DNA from 2 places in the Clostridium isatidis genome. Region 2 is predicted to be linked to the other one. Evidence: riboswitches for the same ligand, from Rfam matches in the RefSeq annotation. Region 2 holds a riboswitch; the other holds the start of a gene.
What was found. A riboswitch is a leader RNA that binds a small molecule or an ion and turns the genes downstream of it on or off. The one in region 2 is predicted to bind lysine.

Region 1: linked by a shared signal. The riboswitch ahead of BEN51_RS00390 (Na+/H+ antiporter NhaC family protein) and the one ahead of BEN51_RS12340 (diaminopimelate dehydrogenase) in region 2 are both predicted to bind lysine.

What each region holds. Positions count from the first base shown of each region.
Region 1 covers NZ_CP016786.1:77,690-88,584, reverse strand. Annotated here, with positions in the region: gene BEN51_RS00395 (aminopeptidase P family protein) at 1-1,515, opposite strand, end outside; gene BEN51_RS00390 (Na+/H+ antiporter NhaC family protein) at 1,672-3,393, opposite strand; lysine riboswitch at 3,504-3,679, opposite strand; gene BEN51_RS00385 (aminopeptidase P family protein) at 3,764-4,993, opposite strand; gene BEN51_RS00380 (spore maturation protein) at 5,076-5,600, opposite strand; gene BEN51_RS00375 (nucleoside recognition domain-containing protein) at 5,613-6,188, opposite strand; gene BEN51_RS00370 (hypothetical protein) at 6,318-6,500, shown strand; gene BEN51_RS00365 (LacI family DNA-binding transcriptional regulator) at 6,899-7,897, opposite strand; gene ileS (isoleucine--tRNA ligase) at 8,050-10,895, opposite strand, start outside.
Region 2 covers NZ_CP016786.1:2,598,581-2,609,609, reverse strand. Annotated here, with positions in the region: gene metE (5-methyltetrahydropteroyltriglutamate--homocysteine S-methyltransferase) at 1-791, shown strand, start outside; gene metF (methylenetetrahydrofolate reductase [NAD(P)H]) at 788-1,651, shown strand; gene BEN51_RS12370 (LysR family transcriptional regulator) at 1,680-2,600, opposite strand; gene BEN51_RS12365 (metallophosphoesterase) at 2,826-3,968, shown strand; gene BEN51_RS12360 (Dabb family protein) at 4,092-4,397, shown strand; gene erm (23S ribosomal RNA methyltransferase Erm) at 4,695-5,429, shown strand; gene BEN51_RS12350 (AraC family transcriptional regulator) at 5,870-6,709, shown strand; gene BEN51_RS12345 (branched-chain amino acid aminotransferase) at 6,854-7,924, opposite strand; lysine riboswitch at 8,232-8,414, shown strand; gene BEN51_RS12340 (diaminopimelate dehydrogenase) at 8,654-9,646, shown strand; gene BEN51_RS12335 (aspartate kinase) at 9,689-10,894, shown strand; gene BEN51_RS12330 (aspartate-semialdehyde dehydrogenase) at 10,929-11,029, shown strand, end outside.

The DNA.
Region 1 (10,895 bases), 350 kb from region 2:
TTTATAAACTCCAGGTTCATTTGTAATTACCATTCCAGCTTCTAATACTGTAGCTGCAGCATCTCCTATTGGCCTAATGCTTTGTGGTCCTTCATGGACATTTAAGAAAAACCCAACTCCATGACCTGTTCCGCATTTATAATCTATACCATATTTCCATAATGGTCCTCTTGCTAAAATATCTAGATTCATGCCTGTAGTTCCCTTTAAGAATTTAGCTAAAGCTAATCCTATATGACTCTTTAAAACTAGAGTAAAATCTCTTCTTTCTTCTTCAGTAATTTCTCCTAAAATAAAGGTTCTTGTTATATCTGTAGTTCCATCAAGATATTGTGCTCCTGAATCTACAAGAAACATTCCCTCTTCCTTAAGTTCATAATCTGTTTTTTCAGTTGCTGAATAATGCATCATTGCTGCATGTTCCTTATAACCAGCAATAGTATTAAAACTATCTCCCTTATAGTTTTCACCTTCAGCCCTTATTGAGGTTAGTTTCTTAGCTGCAGATATTTCACTAATCTTTTCTTTACCTACATTTTCTTTTAGCCATTTCATAAATCTTACCATAGCAACTCCATCTCTTACTTGAGACTTTTCCATACTTGCTATTTCAGTTTCATTTTTTATAGCCTTTAATTTTGTTGTATAATTTAATTCATCTATAACTCTAACTTCTTTACTAATTGCAGAAAATACTTTTGCATTTAACTTATTTTTATCTAGTAAAACTGTACCTTTTATAGTTCTTACATGTTCTTCTATCTCATTATAATTAAATATATTTACCCCTTGAGAATTCAATTTTGTCTTTACTTCTTCTGTAAGCTTATCTAAATCTATATAAAGATTTGCTTCATTTCTAGTTATTATGGCATAGGATAGTGCTACTGGATTAAATAAAATATCATTTCCTCTTATATTGTAAAGCCAGGCTATATCATCTAAGGAAGATAAAATGAAGCTATCTGCTTCTTTATTTATCATATGTTTTCTTACTTCTTCTAGCTTTTCCTTAGTAGATTTTCCACAAAAAGATTCATCATGATTAAAAATCTTATACTTTGGAAGCTGTGGTCTATTAAGCCAAACTTCATCTAATAAATCCTTATCCATAACTATTTTAAATTTATTATTATTTGCTATAGCTTTATAACTTTCATATTGTTTAACTGATACAACTCTTCCATCAAAACCTAATACTTGATCTTCCTTAACATTGTCTTTAATCCATTCCTCTAAGCTTGGATAGCCTGGAGTAGCCATCTTCATAAGCTCAATTCCAGTTCCTAATAATTCCTTAGCCGCCTGAATAAAATACCTCCCATCAGTCCAAAGATAAGCCTTATCTAATCCTACTAATAAGGTTCCTGCTGAACCAGTAAAACCTGATATAAATTCTCTTCCTTTAAAATAATCTGCTACATATTCACTTTGATGTGAATCACTGCTTGGAATTATATAATAATTTATACTTTCTTTTTTCATTATTTCTCTAAGTCTTTCTAAATTACTCATTCTATTACTCCTCACTTTATCTTTTTTAATTATCATTATATCAATAGAAATTAACATAATCTATATGATTAATATTCACTTAACCGAATAAAAAAATGATGAAACTCAAAAATATCTATGAGCTTCATCATATAATTAAATCTATATTTAACTCTTTTAATATTCTTCTACCTTTTTACCTAATATTTGAATCCCTAAATATACTGCTAATATTGCTATCGGAAGAGCAATATACCACTTTAACCCAAAACCAGCTGGAATATATCCAAAGACTATTGTTATTGATGCTACAAATAAAGAATACCAAATTTGAGTATTAACGTGATCAATATGATTACATCCTGCTCCCATTGAGGAAAGAATTGTAGTATCTGATATAGGAGAACAATGATCACCAAATATAGCACCAGTCAATACTGCACTTGTACTGACAACTACATAACTCATATCTGGGTTTATTGAATATGCAAGAGGTATTGCCAACGGCATTAATATTCCCATAGTTCCATAAGCTGTACCTGTAGCAAAGGAGATAACAGAGCCCAAGATAAATATTAAGCTTGGAAGTAAAAATTTGGGCAATGAGCCTGAAAGTAAGGAAACTAAATACTTTGCTGTTCCTAAATCCTTTATTACAGAGCTTAATGACCAAGCTAATAGCAATATAACTCCTGTAATAAGTAATGGTTTCATTCCATCAATCCATACATCTATAGCTTCAGAAATTGTAAATATTTTTTTAATTACTCCTAAAACAATAGTTACTATGCTTGATATTAAAGCTGACTGGAATAATGCTACTGAAGCATCTGATGCACTAAAAGCCTCTTGAATCCCTTTAAGAGATAAAGGTGAATTATTCATAAATTCCTTAAGAGCATCATTTTCTCCTGCCATTATTGAAGAATAACCACTAAAGTAAAAACAAATTAAAGCCGTTGCTATTAATGTTCCTATTGGAATTATAGCATTCCATATACTTAACTTTATTCCTTCTTTTGGCTCGAAATCAGAATTATCTAGATTAGAATCTAAAGCAACTTCCTCCTTAGATGCATCCCCTCTTTTTCTTGCCTTAACCTCAGCCTTATACATCGGACCAAATTCCTTTAATAAGATTGAAGTAATAAATATAAAAATTAATATTAATATATTATAAAATCTATAAGGAATGGTCTGCAAAAAGACACCAAAAGCATCTACCTCTTTACCAATACCATTAACAAAAGCATCATTTATTAAACCAACTTCTAAACCTATCCAAGTAGATACAATAGCTAAACCTGCAATTGGAGCTGCTGTTGCATCTATAATAAAGGCCAATCTTTCTCTTGATATTTTCATTTTATCTGAAACAGGCTTCATTATAGGTCCTACTATTAATGAATTAGCATAATCATCAAAAAATACTGCTAACCCTAACAAAAGTGTAACTAATTGAGTACTCCTAGCTGTTTTTGCTTTTTTGGCTAAAGCTTCTGCAACAGCTTTGGCCCCTCCCATTTTAGCTACTAATTGTATAATTCCACCTATTACTAGTACCTGAAGAATTATCCCTGCATTCCAAGGATCAGCTAAAGAATTTAATGCCCTAGATACAAAATCTAAAAAAGCTTGAATTATTGCATCCATGAAGGAATTATCCACTAATTGTACTAAAAATGTACCTGATAATGCACCAATAAATAAAGATATAACAACATTCTTAGTTATAAAAGCTAATAATATTGCCAAAATAGGTGGTATCAAAGTTAATATACCATAATGATCTGCATTTCTTACAGATACATCTAATTCCTCTGCAAAAACAACAGATGTTGATAATAAACTAATCATAGTTGTTATTAAGAACAACTTAATACTCTTTTTATTATTCATTTTTAAACTCCTTTGTAATATTTTCTAATAATAAAATCAAATATAAAAAACCTCGAGTTCTCACTCAAGGTTTTAAAAATATCAGCACTGATAATAATAAAATAAGTTCCTCAAGTAATAGCTCTCCACAAAGATAGCTTGTGGCAGTGTTATATATATTCTATATAACACCAGCAGTATGATCTTAAAGCATCAATCATACGCTTCGGCGATAATTCCTTTCCTATTAAATCACAGTGCTTACCTCATTAATAGTACTCTTAATTACCGCGCCTCTATACCTTGTCTTTATTTATATTTAATTTCCACACTCATTATATAAGGATTATCATATTAAATCAACCATATAATAAAATTAATTATAAGTTTATTATTTAGACATAAACTCTTCAATTTGTTCTACTGATTTTATCATATTTTTCGTTAAAACTTCATTACCATCCTTAGTAATTAAAACATCATCCTCTATTCTAATTCCAATTCCCTCTTTTTCTATATAAATGCCTGGTTCAACAGTATATACCATTCCTTCTTCAAAGGTTACATTTCTTCCTTCTAATTCTACATCATGAGTATCCATTCCTAAGCTATGGCCTATACTGTGATAATAGTATTTTGAAACATCTTCTTTATTTTTAATTAATCCGAGCTTTATACATTCCTCAGCTATTAAGTCTCTAGCCAGCTTGTTAATATCAAGAAATTTAACTCCCGGCTTCATTTCGCTAATTATCTTTTCATTTACTCTAAGAACTGCATTGTAGACTTCTTTTTGTCTTTTGGTAAACTTTCCGCTTACAGGGAAGGTTCTTGATATATCTGCATTATAATACTTATATTGTGCACCTAAATCGAATAAAATCAAATCATTTTCCTTAAGTTCTGTATTATTATCTACATAGTGAAGAATCGTTGCATTTTTTCCTGCTGCTGCAATAGTTTTAAAGGCTAAATCCTTAACTCCTCTTTTTTTGCATACAAAATCAAAATACGCTTCTAATTCATATTCTTTCATTCCTGCCTTAGTATTTTTCATTAGATTTTCTACACCCTCAATTGTAATTTCTATTGCTTTTCTTATTCTATTTATTTCTTCTTCAGTTTTTACAAGTCTTAATTCAGCAATAATTTTATAAGCATTTTTAATACTTATATTATAGTATCTATCTTTTATTTTATTTAAATAGTCATAAGACGAATTTTTTTCTTCTAAATCTAAATAAATATTTAATTCTTCCTTATTTAAAACTAACTTATCAATGAACTTATCTAGTTCGCTTAAATATTTAACTTCTTCTATTCCGCAAATTTCTCTTGCTTCTTCTTTTCTTATAGTTTTTCCATTCCATTTTTCCATAATTTCATCTATATCTTTTATGAATAGGTACTCTTTATTCTCCCCATTAAATTTACTTAATAACAATACATGAGCTTGCTCATCTATTCCTGTTAAATAATAAAAATTTCTATTTGGTGTAAAAGGATATTCTTCATCCCCAGTTTTCTTTGGAGCATTTCCTGCAAATAAAATCAGAATAGAATTATCCTTAATTTTATCAAAAACTCTTTTTCTGTTTTTTATATAAAATTCCTTTTTCATAGTTCCTCCAACTTCCTTATCAAACATTAAAAATAGGCTATATTTTAAATATAGCCTATTTTTCCCTTAAATGCATTATTTATTATAAAAGAAATCTAGTTACTATAAAAACTGAAACAATAATGGCAGTTAAATCAGCTAAAATTGCTGCCCATAAAGTATGCCTTATCTTCTTTATTTGAACAGCTCCAAAATAAACTGTCAGGGTATAAAATATTGTTTCAGTAGTTCCCATAATTACAGATGATATAAGCCCTATTTTTGTATCCGGTCCATAATTTTTTAATATATCTGTTAATACTCCAATAGCTCCACTTCCTGATAAAGGCTTTATTAATATTAAAGGAATTACTTCCTTTGGAAGGCCTATTAAAGCACCTATTGGTGCTATTAAATCATTTAAAATATCTAATAATTTTGCCTCCCTAAAAATATTTACTGCTATAAGCATAGCTAGCAGATAGGGAAATATGTTTAAACAGACTTTTAAGCCTTCCTTTGCCCCTTCAATAAACCATTCATATACTTTTCTTCCCTTGAACATTCCATAAGTTGTGATTACTATAACTATTATAGGAATAATGCTCTTAGTTAAATACTGTAACATTAAAACACTCCTTTAAAAATACCTTTGTAATATTTTGCAATATATAGTTCCTGCAATTGCAGCTATTGTGCTAGCTGTTACTGCTGGAATTATTATTGCACCAGGATTGATGGAGCCTGTTGCAGCCCTAATGGAAATTACAGTTGAAGGAACAAGCTGTATACATGCAGCATTTAATACTAAAAATAAGGCCATATCGTTAGAGGCACGTCCCTCTTTCTTGTTTAGTCTGCTCATTTCCTCCATTGCCTTTATTCCAAAAGGAGTAGCTGCATTACCAAGGCCCATCATATTTGCAGTAATATTCATAACTATGGCTCCCAAAGCTTTTTCATCCTTCGCTGCTTCTTTAAAAAGACGCTTTAATATCGGTTTAAGGAGTTTTGCTAGCTTTTGAGTAAATCCACTTTTTTCTGCTACCTTCATTACTCCACACCAAAAACACATTATTCCTACTAATCCAATTATCAATGAAACTGTTGAATCTGCTGTTTTTATGATAGAATTTGAAATAATTTCTCCATTACCTGTAATTAATCCAACTAATATTCCTAAGAATATCATTATAAACCAAACATAATTTATCAAAATTTCACCCCTTACAAATTTCTTATACAATATATGCCTTGCATGAGAAATTTATTAGTGATAGGATAAATAATATAACTATTATTTGTTATGTTTAAAATTACAAAGGAGACATAAAAGGAGATATATATGAAGGAATCTAATTTAAAATTAGCTCAAAAAGAAATTGATGATGCTTTAGAAACAGTAGAAGAGATTGTAAATGTATTAGATAATGAAACAGAGAAAAAGATAATTAAAGAAAAATTTATTTTATTAAATAATAAACTTCAAGAATTAGAAAATATTTTGAAAGAAGAAGGAATCTTATAATTAAAATAAAAACAAAAAAACAACTTCTTTTGAAGTTGTTTTTTTGACCCATAACCCAATTTTAAAAAATTCTCTTTTACTCAATACCAAACTCTTCACCGAAAGTTGAAATTTGATGAAAACGTTTAATAACCTTTGAGAGTATTATATCATCTTTACTATTTTTTTGCAATAATTTATTTAAATTACAGCAAAAATTTTTACTGAAAATTGTAAGCAAACTAAAAATCAATATAAATTAAAGATGGAGCTGCAAAGACAGCCCCTTTATGTAAAATTTCACATTTAATTTTATAATCACTATAATATTTTGTACTGAAACAATTAGATATGTTTTCAGAAGCTCATTACAATTACTTCTGCTGACAACAACTCCATCTTTATATTTATATCAATTGTTATTTAGCACTTTCCCTCTCTATTAATTCATAATCAAGTACAAATTGTGATTGTTCTAAGCCTTTTTTATTTAATAATTTTATTAACATTCTCATAGCAACAGATCCCATATCATAACTTGGTTGCTTAATTGTTGTTATTTTAGGATAGAAAAGTTCTGCTATCTCATTGTTATTAAAGCCAACAACACTTACCTCTTCAGGGACCTTTTTACCTCTTTCCCTTAAGGCATTTATTACTCCAACAGCTAATTCATCTGACGCACATACTACTGCATCATAAGGCTTTTTGCTATTTTCAAAATGTTCAACAGCATCATAACCTGATTTTACTTTTAATCCTTTTGTAAATATAAGGTCTTCATCAAGCTCTAATCCATTATCTTTTAAAGCCTTTTCATAACCAATAAATCTATCTACCCAAGCATTTAAACTTTCCTTCTTAGCTCCAACAAAAGCAATCTTTCTTCTACCTTTATTTATAAGATAGTTTGTAATTTCTTCTGAAGCCTTTATATTATCTATTGTTACGCTTGGTAGTCTCTCTTCTTTATCCTTTGTTTCAACTAGAACAGTTTTTATATTTAGCTCATTAATTAAGTCTAATATCTCTGGTTGTAAGGAAGAACTCATATAAATAACTCCATCAACCATTTTTTCTCTAAGTACTCTTAAGTATTCCTTTTCCTTTTCATCATCAAAGTCTGAATTACACAATATTACATTATAATCGTAAATATTAGAAACATCTTCAGCGCCTCTAACGATTTCAGGATAGAAACCACTAGAAATATCTGGAACAAGTATACCTATGGTCTTTGTCCTTTGAGTTTTAAGACTTCTTGCTACTATATTAGGTCTATATCCAAGTTTGTTTATTGCATCTAATACTTTCTTTTTAGTATCTTCGTTTACAACGTCTATGTCATTTAAGACTCTAGAAACAGTAGCAATGGAAACACCCGCTTCTTTAGCAACATCCTTTATCGAAGTAGCCATACTTTCATCACTCCATTTTATTCAATTTCTTTATTACATTTTAAGTATAATTATACTATTTGTAAATAGCTATTACAATATTCTCATTTTTATACAAAAATTTTTAATATTTTGCATATTAAAAGGGCTGTCTAAGACGGCCCCTTTAATAATTATTTAATAACTTTAACTGTCATATTTAAACTTTCACCATTTACATTAACTTCTTTGTAATCAGCTTCAACATTTACAAGCACTTCTTCTGTTAAAGTTTCTTTTTCTATAAATTCTCTATTTCTATTAATGATATCTATTAACATATCATTATTAGCAACATATAATTTTATTTTATCTGCAACTTCAAATCCACTTTCTTTTCTCATGTTTTGAATTTTTGAAATTATTTCTCTTAAATGTCCTTCTTCTCTTAATTCAGGAGTAATATTTGTATCAAGAACAACTCCTATAGTACCTTCGCCTGCAAAAGCATAACCTTCCTTACCTTGCATTGTTACTAGTAAATTGTCCTTATCTAAAACTATTTCTACATCATTAACTACGATAGTTTCAATTCCTCCATTGTTAATCTTTTGGGCTAATTCCATTTGATTTCTTGAAGATATTTCTTTTCTAATTCCAGGAATTAACTTACCATATGCCTTTCCTAATACAGGTAAATTAGGTTTTACTTCAAAGTTAACATGTTCCGATAAGTCGGCTCCAAATTCAACTTCTTTAATATTAAGCTCATCTTTTATTATATCTCCATAATATTTAGGTAGAGAATTTGTTGAAATCTGCATTTTTGAAAGTGGCTGTCTATTTTTAATATTGGCACCATTTCTTGCACTTCTACCAAGTTGAACTATTGTATAGGCTAAATCCATTTCTTTTTCTAGATTTTTATCTATTTCTTTTTCATTTGCTTTTGGCCATGAACATAAATGTACACTTTCAATAGCATTCTTATCTAAATTAACAACTAAGTTTTGATAAATTTCTTCAGAGATAAATGGTACAAATGGAGCTATAACCCTTACTAAAGTAGTTAAAACTCTATATAGAGTAACATAAGCACCTATTTTTTCTTCTGTTAATTCTGATGACCAGAATCTTGACCTATTTCTTCTTACATACCAGTTAGATAATTCATCAGTAAATTTCTCAATAGCAAGAGCTGCTGGTGTTATTTGATATTCATCTAAGTCCTTTTCAACAGTTTTAATTAATGTATTTAACTTTGATAATATCCACTTATCCATTACATTTTCTGATTTAAAATCTTTATAATCTAATGGATTAAACTTATCTAAGTCTGCATATAAAACGTAGAAGGAATAAACATTCCATAAAGTACTTAAGAATTTTCTTTGAGCTTCAGCAACATCATCTATTGAGAATCTTGTTGGAAGCCATGGTGCACTTGCAGTGTAGAAATGCCATCTAGTAGCATCTGCTCCTTGAGAATCTAATACTTCAAATGGATCTACAACATTTCCCTTTGATTTTGACATCTTTAATCCCTTTTTATCTAACACGTGACCTAAAACTATACAGTTTTCAAAGGAATTAGTATCAAATAAAGCTGTTGAGATAGCTAATAAAGTATAGAACCATCCTCTTGTTTGATCAACTGCTTCTGATATAAATTGTGCCGGGAATCTCTTTTCAAATTCTTCCTTATTTTCAAATGGATAGTGTAACTGAGCGAAAGGCATTGATCCTGAATCAAACCAGCAGTCTATAACTTCATGAGTTCTATTCATTTTCTTTCCACACTTTGGACAATCTAAATGAACCTTATCAATATATGGCTTATGAAGTTCTATATCATCAGGAACATTATTACCCTTTTCCTTAAGCTCTGCTATACTTCCAATACATTCTCTGTGTCCACATTCACATTCCCAAATTGGAAGTGGTGTTCCCCAGTATCTATCTCTTGAAATACCCCAGTCAATAACATTTTCTAAGAACTTACCAAATCTACCTGTTCTTATGTTATCTGGATACCAATTTATTTTGTTATTATTTCTTAATAAATTATCTCTAAGCTTAGTCATTGCAACAAACCAGCTTTCTTTTGGATAGTAAAGAAGTGGTGTGTCACATCTCCAACAATGAGGGTATGAGTGAGTATGCTTTTCAGCTTTAAATAATTTATTTTCCTTATCTAAGTATTTAACTATATCATCGTCGCACTTTTTAACAAACTTTCCAGCCCATGGAGTTACTTCATCTATGAAGTTACCACTGGCATCAACTAAATTTATAAAAGTTATTCCATTTTTCTTAGCAACAAAGCTATCGTCTTCTCCATAAGCAGGAGCTATATGAACTATTCCTGTACCATCTGTTAAAGTTACATAATCTCCATGTATAACTTCAAAAGCTTTTCCTTCAACCTTTCCAAATGGTAATAATCTTTCATATTTAAGTCCTAATAATTCAGAACCCTTAAACTCTTTAATTACTTCATATTCTTCTCCTAATACTCTTGGAGCTAATTCTTTTGCTAATATATATACTTCATCAGAATCCTGAACTTTAGCTTCTATATAGTCATAAGCCTTATTTACACATAAAGCTAAGTTTGAAGGTAATGTCCAAGGAGTTGTTGTCCATGCTAATATATATTTATTATTTTCACCTTCAACCTTAAATTTAGCTATAGCAGTTAAGTCCTTTACATCCTTATAACCTTGTGAAACTTCATGAGAAGAAAGAGCAGTTCCACATCTTGGGCAATATGGCATAACCTTATGTCCCTTATATAAAAGACCTTTTTCCCACATTGTCTTTAAAGCCCACCATTCAGATTCAATATATGAGTTATGATATGTAACATAAGGATTATCCATATCTACCCAATAGCCTATTTGCTTAGTCATTTTTTCCCACATACTAACATAAGTAAATACAGACTCTTTACATTCGTGGATAAACTTTTCTACTCCATAATTTTCAATTTGCTCTTTTCCAGATATACCTAATTTCTTTTCTATTTCAAGCTCAACAG
Region 2 (11,029 bases):
GAGAGAATCTTGATGGATTTTTATTTACTGAGAAAGGCTGGGTTCAGTCTTATGGTACAAGATGTGTAAAGCCGCCAATAATATGGGGTGATATTTCTCGTTCTAAGCCAATAACTATTGATTATTCTGTTTATGCACAATCTCTTACATCAAAATATGTAAAGGGAATGTTAACAGGTCCAGTAACGATTTTAAATTGGTCATTTCCACGTGAGGATATATCCTTGAAAGATTGTGTATTCCAAATTGCCCTTGCTATAAGAGGAGAAGTCCTTGATCTTGAAGCAAATGGAATTAAGGTTATTCAAATTGATGAAGCAGCACTTAGAGAAAAATTGCCTCTTAGAAAAAGTGACTGGCATAGTGAATATCTTGATTGGGCAATCCCTGCTTTCAGATTTACTCATAGTGGTGTAAAAGCTGAAACACAAATTCATACTCATATGTGCTATAGCGAATTTGCAGACATTATTAAAGATATCGATAATATGGATGCTGATGTAATTACTTTTGAAGCAGCACGTTCTGATCTTAGCATTATTAAAACAATAAGGGAAGGTGGATTTAAAACGGAAGTCGGTCCTGGTGTTTATGATATTCATTCGCCAAGGATTCCAAGTGTTTTGGAAATTAAGGAAGCACTTTTTAAGATGCTTGAAGAAATACCAGGGAATAAGTTATGGGTTAATCCTGATTGTGGACTTAAAACAAGAGGAAATGAAGAGACTATTTCTAGTCTTGAAAACTTAGTTATTGCAGCAAAGGAAATCAGAAAGAGTTTGTCAGAATGAAAACATGCGAACTATTTAAAGTGAAAAGAGTTCTGTCCTTTGAAATATTTCCTCCAAAAAGGACAGACTCTGTTAATATAATTTATGATACTATTGAAAAATTAAAAGGAATTAACCCAGATTTTATTAGTGTCACATATGGTGCGGGAGGAAGTGAAAGTAGTAGTAATACATTAAAAATAGCATCTGATATTAAAAATAAATACGGTCTTGAAAGTGTTGCACATCTTCCTTGTATTAATCTTACAAAAGGTGAAGTTCTTAAAATGTTAGATGATTTCAAAAAGGCTGGAATTGAAAATATTTTGGCTTTAAGGGGGGATGTTAATACTAGATTTATCCTAAAAAATGATTTTAAATATGCAAGTGATTTAATTTCCTTTATAAAAGAAAATGGAGATTTCAATATAATAGCAGCTTGCTATCCGGAAGGTCATTTTGAATCTTCAACAATCATTGAAGATATTCGTAATTTAAAACGTAAAGTAGATGCAGGGGCAAACCAATTGATAACACAGTTGTTCTTTGATAATAATTATTTTTATTCATTTAGGGAACGTGCTGCTATTGCTGGAATAAACGTTCCAATTGAAGCAGGCATTATGCCAGTTGTGAATAAGAAACAGATTGAGAGACTGATTAGCCTTTGCAGGGCTAATCTCCCTAAAAAATTTTTGACTATCATGACTAGATATGAAAATAATCCAGAAGCTATGAGAGATGCTGGTATTGCTTATGCTGTGGATCAGATAGTTGATTTGATAGCACAGGGAGTAGATGGAATACATCTTTACACAATGAATAATCCCTACATTGCCCATAGAATCTATGAAGCCATAAATACTTTACTTGTTGCATGAAACAATGCCTCTTTGGAGGCATTGTTTTTTATTTTAAGTTATATCCATATTCGCAAATCCATTTTTTTAATTTTGAAATATATTCAATGGCTAATGAACTAAGATGAGATTTTTCGTTTGCAATCCAGCCAATACGCATTTTCTCATCTGTTATAAGGGGAATCGATATAATATTATCTCCGTTTAGATCGCTGCTTAAAATACCTGAACAGATTGTATAGCCATTTACTCCAATTAATAAATTGAAAAGAGTAGCACGATCGCTGACATAAATAGTTTTCTTTCTAGGAAGAGTGCTAAATATTTCTTCTGAAAAATAAAATGAATTATATACACCTTGTTCGAATACAAGAAATGGATAATTATCTAGATCTTCCAGACTAATAGCTTTCTTATTGGCAAGAGGATGCTTTGAGCTGACAAAAATGTGAGGATTAGCTTCAAATAGAAGATTGAATACTAAGTGGTTTTCTTTTAATATCTTGTTGAGAACTTTTTCGTTAAAATTACTTAAATATATAATTCCTATCTCACTTCGTAAATTTTTTACATCTTCGATAATTTCATAAGTTCTCGTTTCTCGTAGAGTAAAATCATACTCATCTACATTTAAAGCTAAAATCAGTTCTACAAAAGCATTAACAGCAAAAGCGTAATGTTGAGTGGATATTGAACATAGTTTTTTTGAAGGTTTTTTTCCTATATAACGTTGTTCCATAAGTTCTGTTTGCTCTATAATTTGGCGAGCATAAGAAAGAAATTCTGTACCATCAATAGATAGTGATATTCCTTTTGGAGTGCGGTAGAAAATTTCTATTCCGAGTTCTTTTTCAAGATCTTTAACAGCTGCTGAAAGACTAGGTTGTGTAATAAAAAGTTGTTTAGCAGCTTCTGTAATTGAACCGCATTCAACAATTTTTATTATGTATTTAAGCTGTTGTAATGTCATAATATCACCTTTTCCATATTTTTCTATAATTATAAACTATAACTAAATATCAATCAATATAATTTGATTTAGCTAATCTTTTTTATTTATATTTCGATTTATCCATTATATTTTAATCTCTTTAAGTTTTGTTTATAATAATATAATAGAGCTTAACATTAATAAAGTTTTAAACTTGAATAAATATACTTTAGTATTAAGCCAAAATAGGGGGTAGATTTCTTTATGATGGTCTTTGCTCTTTTGTTAGTAATATCAATTTATGCTTTAGCAAATTTTTATATAGTAAAAAGGATTTATCCAGCAGTGAATTTTATAGAAAATCCTATATATTCTAAGGGATTTTTAGCAATATATATTATACTTGCAATAATTCTAGTGGGTAGATTTTTATGTAGTTTTATGAATATTAATAAAACAATAAAAAAGACTATTAATATAATATCTTCTTATTTTATGGGAATATTTGTTTATATGTTTTTATTTTTAGTAATAGGAGATATATTAGTTTTAATTTCTATATTAACTAGGATTACATCCTTAAATTATATTAATGAAATTAGGCCATTTATAAGCATAATTTCAATATTAATAGCACTAATATTAAGTATTATTGCAATATTTAATGCTAAAGAAACAAATGAAGTCTTTTATAGTATTAGTACAAATAAAGAATTAAAAGAAAAAATAAAAATTACTTTTATTAGTGATGTTCATTTGGGAGCTGTAGGTTCTGAAAAAAGATTAAAAACTATAGTTGAAAAGATAAACTCCCAGAATAGTGATGTAGTTTTAATAGCAGGAGATTTTTTTGATACTGATTTTAGTACAATTAATAATCCAGATAAGGCAATTGAACTTTTAAAAAATATAAAATCAAAATATGGAGTTTATGCTTGCCTTGGAAACCATGATGCAGGTAAAACCTTTGATGAAATGAATGACTTTCTTAAAAAGAGTAATATAAGATTATTAAATGATGAATTTGTAGAGATAGATAATAAATTTATAGTTTTTGGTCGCTTAGATGCTTCTCCTATAGGAGTTCAAGGAAACTTAAAAAGAAATCTTTTAAAGAATTTAAATTTTAATAATAAAAATAAATTGCCTGTTATAGTAATGGAACACAATCCAATGAGAATTAATGAATATAATGGTGATATTGATTTAATTGTGGCAGGCCATACCCACAAGGGGCAAATTTGGCCGGGCAATATAATTACAAGTAAAATGTATGCTGTTGATTATGGCTATTATAGAAAGGATGAAGATAGTCCTCAAGTAGTTGTAAGTTCTGGCGCTGGAATATGGGGAATGCCAATGAGACTTGGTTCAAAATGTGAAATAGTAAATATAAATTTAAAATAATAAAATAAAAACTTGTAAATAAATTTGGCTGTATACTACAATTTTGTTATAATTTAAATTAGTAAAGATTATTTTAAAAACAAAGAGATTTTATGGGAATAATATACAAGAAGGGGATATATTATGATAAGACATATTGTAATGTTTAAATTTAAGGAAGAAGCAGAGGGAAGAAGTAAGAAGGAAAATATAGATATAGCTAAGAAGATGTTTATGGAATTAAAAAATGAAATAACTTATATATTTAAAGATGAAGTTAAAATAAATTCAGAAGAGGCAGATAGCAGTAATTACGATTTAATTTATATTGCTGACTTTAATAATATAGAAGAACTAAATAAATATTCAGTTCATCCAGAACATTTAAAATTAGTAAGTTTCATAAAAAATGTTAGAGAAGAGAGAGCCTGTATTGACTTTGAAATTTAAATTTAAAAATACTGTTTGCTTAAAAGTAGGCAGTATTTTTAATTTATTTTTTATTACAATTCTTCAGTATAAAATAGTCAAAATAAATTTTTTATAAATATATGGAACTTTTTAGAGGGAATTTGAAACTCTATATTTGATATGTTAAAATAACAAGGATTAAAAGCAAAATTTAGGAGGGATAAGAATGAAAGCCTCAATACGTTTAAGAATAGTTCATTATAATCTATGCAAAAATAAAGGGTTATAATGGATTATTAAAATAAATTCATTATAACCCAAATAGGAGTGGTTATAATGAATAAAATAAATATAAAAGATAGTCAAAATTTTATTACTTCAAAAAATAATATTGAAAAAATAATAAAATATATAAATTTAAAAAAGGATGATCAAATTTTTGAGATAGGTGCAGGTAAGGGGCATTTTACTTATGAATTAGCAAGTAGATGCAATTATGTGACTGCAATAGAAATTGATAATAAATTATGTGAAATAACTGATAGTAAGCTTTCAAAACATTTAAATTATGAAATAATAAATAAGGATATAATGAAATTTAAATTTCCTTGTAATAGATCATATAAAGTATTTGGTAATATACCTTACAATATAAGTACAAGTATAGTTAGAAAAATTGTTTATAAAAGTGTTGCTACAGCTAGTTATTTGATAGTTGAATATGGTTTTGCTAAAAGATTATTAGATACAAAGAGGTCTTTAGCACTACTTTTAATGGCAGAAGTTGATATTTCAATATTAGCAAAAGTACCTAGGCATTATTTTCATCCTAAACCTAAAGTAGATAGTTCATTAATATTATTAAAAAGAAAAGCAATAAGAATGTCATGTAAAGAGAAAGAAATATATAAATACTTTGTTATGAAGTGGGTTAACAAAGAGTATCAAAAACTATTTACTAAGAATCAATTTAAAAAGGCCATGAAATATGCTCAAATAAGTGATTTAAATAATATAACTTATGAACAATTTTTATCACTTTTTAGAAGTTATAAATTATTTAGGTGTTAATAGGTTTATTTAAAGAAGGATTTAGAGAATTAAAATAATCAATTATTTAGAAAGAGTTGTTGTGTTAAGTAATTAGCACAACAGCTCTTTTTTGTATTTATAATTTCAAAATCACTTTGATATGCTTCTTTTATTTAATATAACTTAAAGAAAAGATAAAAATTTAGATATTTTAATAAATAGAAAATAATAAGTAATATGATATTATAATTATAAAGAAAGCTAAATAATCAAGATATATTTAATATTTCTAGTTATAATTAATAAATTATTTTTAAGTTTTGATTTTTAATAAATTATATAGAGGTAAAAATGAAAAAATATTAGTTTAGCAATTGATACTTTTAATATATTGAAGCTTGCAATAAATGGCATTAAAAGTCGGGTATAATTTTTATATTAAAGTTATAATAAAATTACGCTGGAAGGGAGATTATAGTATGAATGGCTGGATAGACGGGATTCAAAATGCAATTGAGTATATTGAAGATAATCTTACAGAAGAACTGAATATTCAAGAAATTGCTAAAAAAGCATGCGTTTCAGCATTTCATTTTCAAAGAATTTTTAATGTATTATGCGGTTTTACAGTAGGAGAGTATATTAGAAGTAGACGATTAAGTATAGCAGCAGAAGAATTATCAAAATCTAGTATTAAGATAATTGATATTGCCATAAAGTATGGTTATGATTCTCCTGATAGTTTTACCCGTGCTTTCACCAAGTTTCATGGAGTTTCTCCTTCAGCAGCTAAATTAAAGGGTGTAAATTTAAGATCCTTTGCACCATTAAGAATTAAATTAATATTGGAGGGCGGTACAATGCTTGAATATAGGATAGTTGAAAAGGAGCAGTTTACTGTTATGGGTAAACTAAGAAGATTTGATATTGAAACTTGCTATGTTGATATTACAAACTTTTGGCAGGAGCATATGCAAAGCGAAGATAGTAAAATTGTTTGTGGAATGTACGGAGTTTGTATGGATAGTGACGGAAAGGAAATAGATTATTTAATTGCTGATAATTATTTGCCATGGAATGATATACCTGATGGTTATGTTACTAGAGTAATTCCTGCTGGGACATGGGCAATATTTCCATGCAGAGGGCCGTTACCAAAATCATTACAAGATGTTAATACAAAGATTTGGAGTGACTGGTTACCAAACTGTAAAGAATATAAGCTTGCTGGAAACTATAATATTGAAATGTATACTCCACCTCAAGAAAATCCAGAGGATTATTATTGTGAAATTTGGATACCTGTAGAAAAAGTTTAGAGAATGATTAGGATAATTATAAGAAAAAAATGGGTTTTACAAATAATTAAGAATACATGTTAAAGTCAAAAAAAGAGCTACTTTTAACGGATTTTAATCCATTAATGAGATAGCTCTAATTTTTTAAGAATATGAAAATTCTAATTATTTTACTTCAATGGTCCAGTTCATAGTATCTGTAACTTTACCTAATTGAATACCTGTTATAGTATCATATATTTTTTGACTTAGTTCTCCAATTTTTCCATCTTGTATTGTCATAACTTCATCTTTCCATCTAAACTTTCCTACAGGAGAAATTACTGCTGCTGTACCTGTACCCCAAACTTCCTCAAGTTTACCTGTTTTATAGGCATCATAAATTTCGTCGATAGATATTTTTCTTTCTTCTACTGTTAATCCCCAGGATTTACATAATGCAATTACAGAATCACGAGTAACTCCTGGCAATATGCTTCCATTTAATTGTGGAGTAACTACAACCCCATCTATTTTGAAGAAGATATTCATAGCACCAACTTCTTCGATATATTTACGTTCAACACCATCTAACCATAATACTTGTGAAAAACCTTCATCATGAGCTTTTACTTGTGCTGCTAGGCTTGCTGCATAGTTACCACCAGTTTTTGCTTCTCCAATACCACCACGAACAGCTCTTACATATTCATCTTCAATCCAAATACCTACAGGTGCTAGACCGCTTTCATAGTAAGCACCGCTAGGAGACAGGATTATAATAAATAAGTAAGTTTTAGAAGGATTTACACCTAAAAATTCATCTGTAGCAATTATAAATGGTCTTATATATAAAGAAGTACCTGGTGCAGTAGGAATCCAGTCTTCATCAACCTTTACAACTGTTTTAATAGCTTGAACAAAATCTTCTTCTTTTATTTCTGGTATGCAGAGTCTTTTATTAGTATTATTTGCTCTTTTTGCATTCATTTCAGGACGAAATAAAAGTGTTTTTCCATCTTCTGTTTTATATGCTTTTAATCCTTCGAACATTTCTTGACCATAATGGAATACCATAGCGGCAGGGGATAAAGATAGATTATCAAAAGGTACAACTCTAGGATCATGCCAACCCTTACCTTCTGTATAGTTCATAATAAACATGTGATCTGTAAAAATCTTTCCAAAACCTAATGGATGATCTTTTTTTGGTTTTTCTTTTGGTTTTGTAGTTTTAACAATTTTAATATCTAACATAGCTGTAGCCCCCAAACTTTTTATTATTAGTTGTTAATATTTACTCAATATTTTGATAGTAATTTTATCATACTAACATTAAATTCACAATATAATTAATAAATAAAAGAAGGCGCTCTATTTATATATTTATCTCAGCAGTTATAAAGCAGATATAGGAATTAAATTAGCTTGAATATAATATTTTTTGAGAATAAAGAAATAAAATAAAGCAATAAAATTTTTATATAAAATTTTATTGACATATGCTGGATAGGGTGTTATTATAATACACAAGAAAATTGAATAAAAAAATCCTCATCCTAATGGGTGAGGTAGAGGTGCGATTTCTAAGAGTATCTATATGGAAGCCGGAAGCTAGTGAAGTATAGAGAAAGGAGGCATCGCCGAAGCTTCAGATACCAAAATCTGTTGCTGGGTCTGCAGTTAAGAGCTGCAGGACTGTCATCATAGTATTTGCTCGATATTATGATGTTGTGCTATCTCACATTGAGCTATAAGGGTAGAAGGATTGCTATACTTTTTTGTTATACGCGTTTAGCACCCGACAAACCTGTCGGGTGTTTTTTTAACTAAAAATAATTTGAATATTTTAATTATTCTAAAAATTTACTTAAAATAATAGTTATTTTATTCTTGCAAGAATAATTTAATAATATATTCAAAGCTAGGGGCATGCTTAAAAGGCAATAATAAAAGCAATAAATAATAATTTAGGAGGCTGATTATATGAAGGAAAAAATAAGATTAGGAATTGTGGGATATGGAAATTTAGGTAAAGGAGTAGAGCTTGCTATTAGTCAAAATCCGGATATGGAGCTAGCAGCTATATTTACTAGAAGGTCTGTAGATAGTATAAAAAGCTATGGTAAAGGGGTAAAAATAGTTAATATTGATGAAGCTAATAATTATGTAAAAGATATTGACGTAATGATTTTATGTGGAGGATCTTCTACTGATATACCAGTGCAAGGGCCTTATTTTGCTAGTATGTATAATACTGTAGATGCTTATGATAATCATGCTAAAATTCCAGAATATATAAAAGCTATGAATAATGTTTCTAAGGAAGCAGGTAAAGTTAGTGCAGTATGCTTAGGATGGGATCCAGGTTTATTTTCGCTTAATAGGGTTTTACTTGATGCTATGTTGCCAAGCGGAAAGACTTATACATTTTGGGGACCTGGTGTAAGTCAAGGTCATTCAGATGCTATAAGAAGGGTAGAAGGAGTTAAGAATGCTATTCAATATACAGTTCCAATTGAAGAAGCAGTTGAAAGAGTAAGAAATGGCGAAAATCCTGAATTATCTGTTAGAGCAAAACATAGAAGAGAGTGCTATGTAGTAGCAGAAGAATATGCAGATAAGGATGAAATTGTAAATGCTATCAAATCTATGCCTGATTATTTTGTAGATTATGATGTTAATGTAACCTTTATTACAGAAGAGGAATTAGCAAAAAATCATTCTAAATTATTCCATGGTGGTTTTGTTGCAAGAAGTGGAAGAACAGGTGAAGATCGTACAAATAATCATATAGCAGAATTTTCATTAAAACTAGATAGTAATTCAGAATTTACAGCAAATGTTTTAGTAGCTTATGCAAGGGCAGTGTATAGATTAAGCAGTGAAGGAAGCAAAGGTGTTAAGACTATATTTGATATACCATTAACATATGTCTCTGATAAATCTATAGAGGATTTATGTAAGAGTTATCTTTAAGATAGTCTTTCATTAGATTGTAACTATGGGGGGATTGACATTATGCAGTTAGTAGTACAAAAATATGGGGGCTCTTCAGTAGCAACACTAGAAAAGATGAATAAGGTTGCTAATGCTGTAATTAAAAGAAAAAAAGAAGGCTTTAATGTAGTAGTTGTAGTTTCTGCAATGGGAAAAACCACAAATAATCTTATTGAAATGGCAAAATCTATTTCAAAAGAGCCGTGTAAAAGAGAATTAGATATGCTTATGGCAACGGGAGAACAAGTATCAAGTTCTCTCTTATCAATAATTTTTCAGGAAAAGGGATATGATTCAATATCTTTAACAGGTTTTCAAGCAGGTATTAAGACAGAGGGGGTTCATACAAAGAATAAAATTAGTGAAATAGATACTGATAAAATCAAGAGATATCTTGAAGAAGATAAGATTGTAGTAGTAGCTGGATTTCAAGGAATAAATACTGAAGGAGATATAACAACATTAGGAAGAGGCGGTTCAGATACTACAGCAGTAGCGTTAGCAGCAAAATTAAAATGCGAATGTGAGATATATACAGATGTGGATGGTATATATAGTGTAGATCCAAGACTTTTTTCTAATGCTAAAAGACTTGATTATATAAGTTATGAGGAAATGATGGAAATGTCTTGTTTAGGAGCTAAGGTAATGGAAGCAAGGTCAGTAGAACTTGCTTACAAATATAATGTGCCAATTTATGTAGCTTCAAGCCATCAAAAAGGAAAAGGAACATATATAAAGGAGTTGGATAAAGAAATGGAACATAAAGTTATAACTGGATTAACTGTAAGTGATAATGTATTAATGGAAACTATCAATCAAGTTCCATACTCATCAGAATATATTTCAGATATTTTTAGCAGGTTAGCAAAGGAAGAAGTAAATATTGATATGATAAGTCAAACCTCCTCAGGTGATGGTTACGTTAATATATCTTTCACAACTTCAAAAGAGGATGAAGGTACAGTTGATGCAGTAATGAAAGAATATATTAAGAATACACCTGGAATAAATGTAAAGAAAGATACAGATATAACTAAAATATCAGTAGTTGGAATGGGAATGAGAAATGAATCTGGGGTTGCTTCTAAGATATTTAAATTATTCTCAGATAATTCTATTAATTTTAAGCAAGTTACTACTTCTGAAATTAGTATTTCATATATTATAAATGCTTCTGATAAGGAAAAGGCAGTAAATGTTCTATGTGAAGCGTTTAATCTATAAATTTAAGCAGTAAATAAGATACGGGGGGAAAATAATGAAAAAAATTAATATAGCTGTTGTTGGGGCTACTGGAATGGTAGGAAGAAAAATAATTGAAGTTTTAGAAGAGAGAAGATTTCCGATTTCTCAAATTTA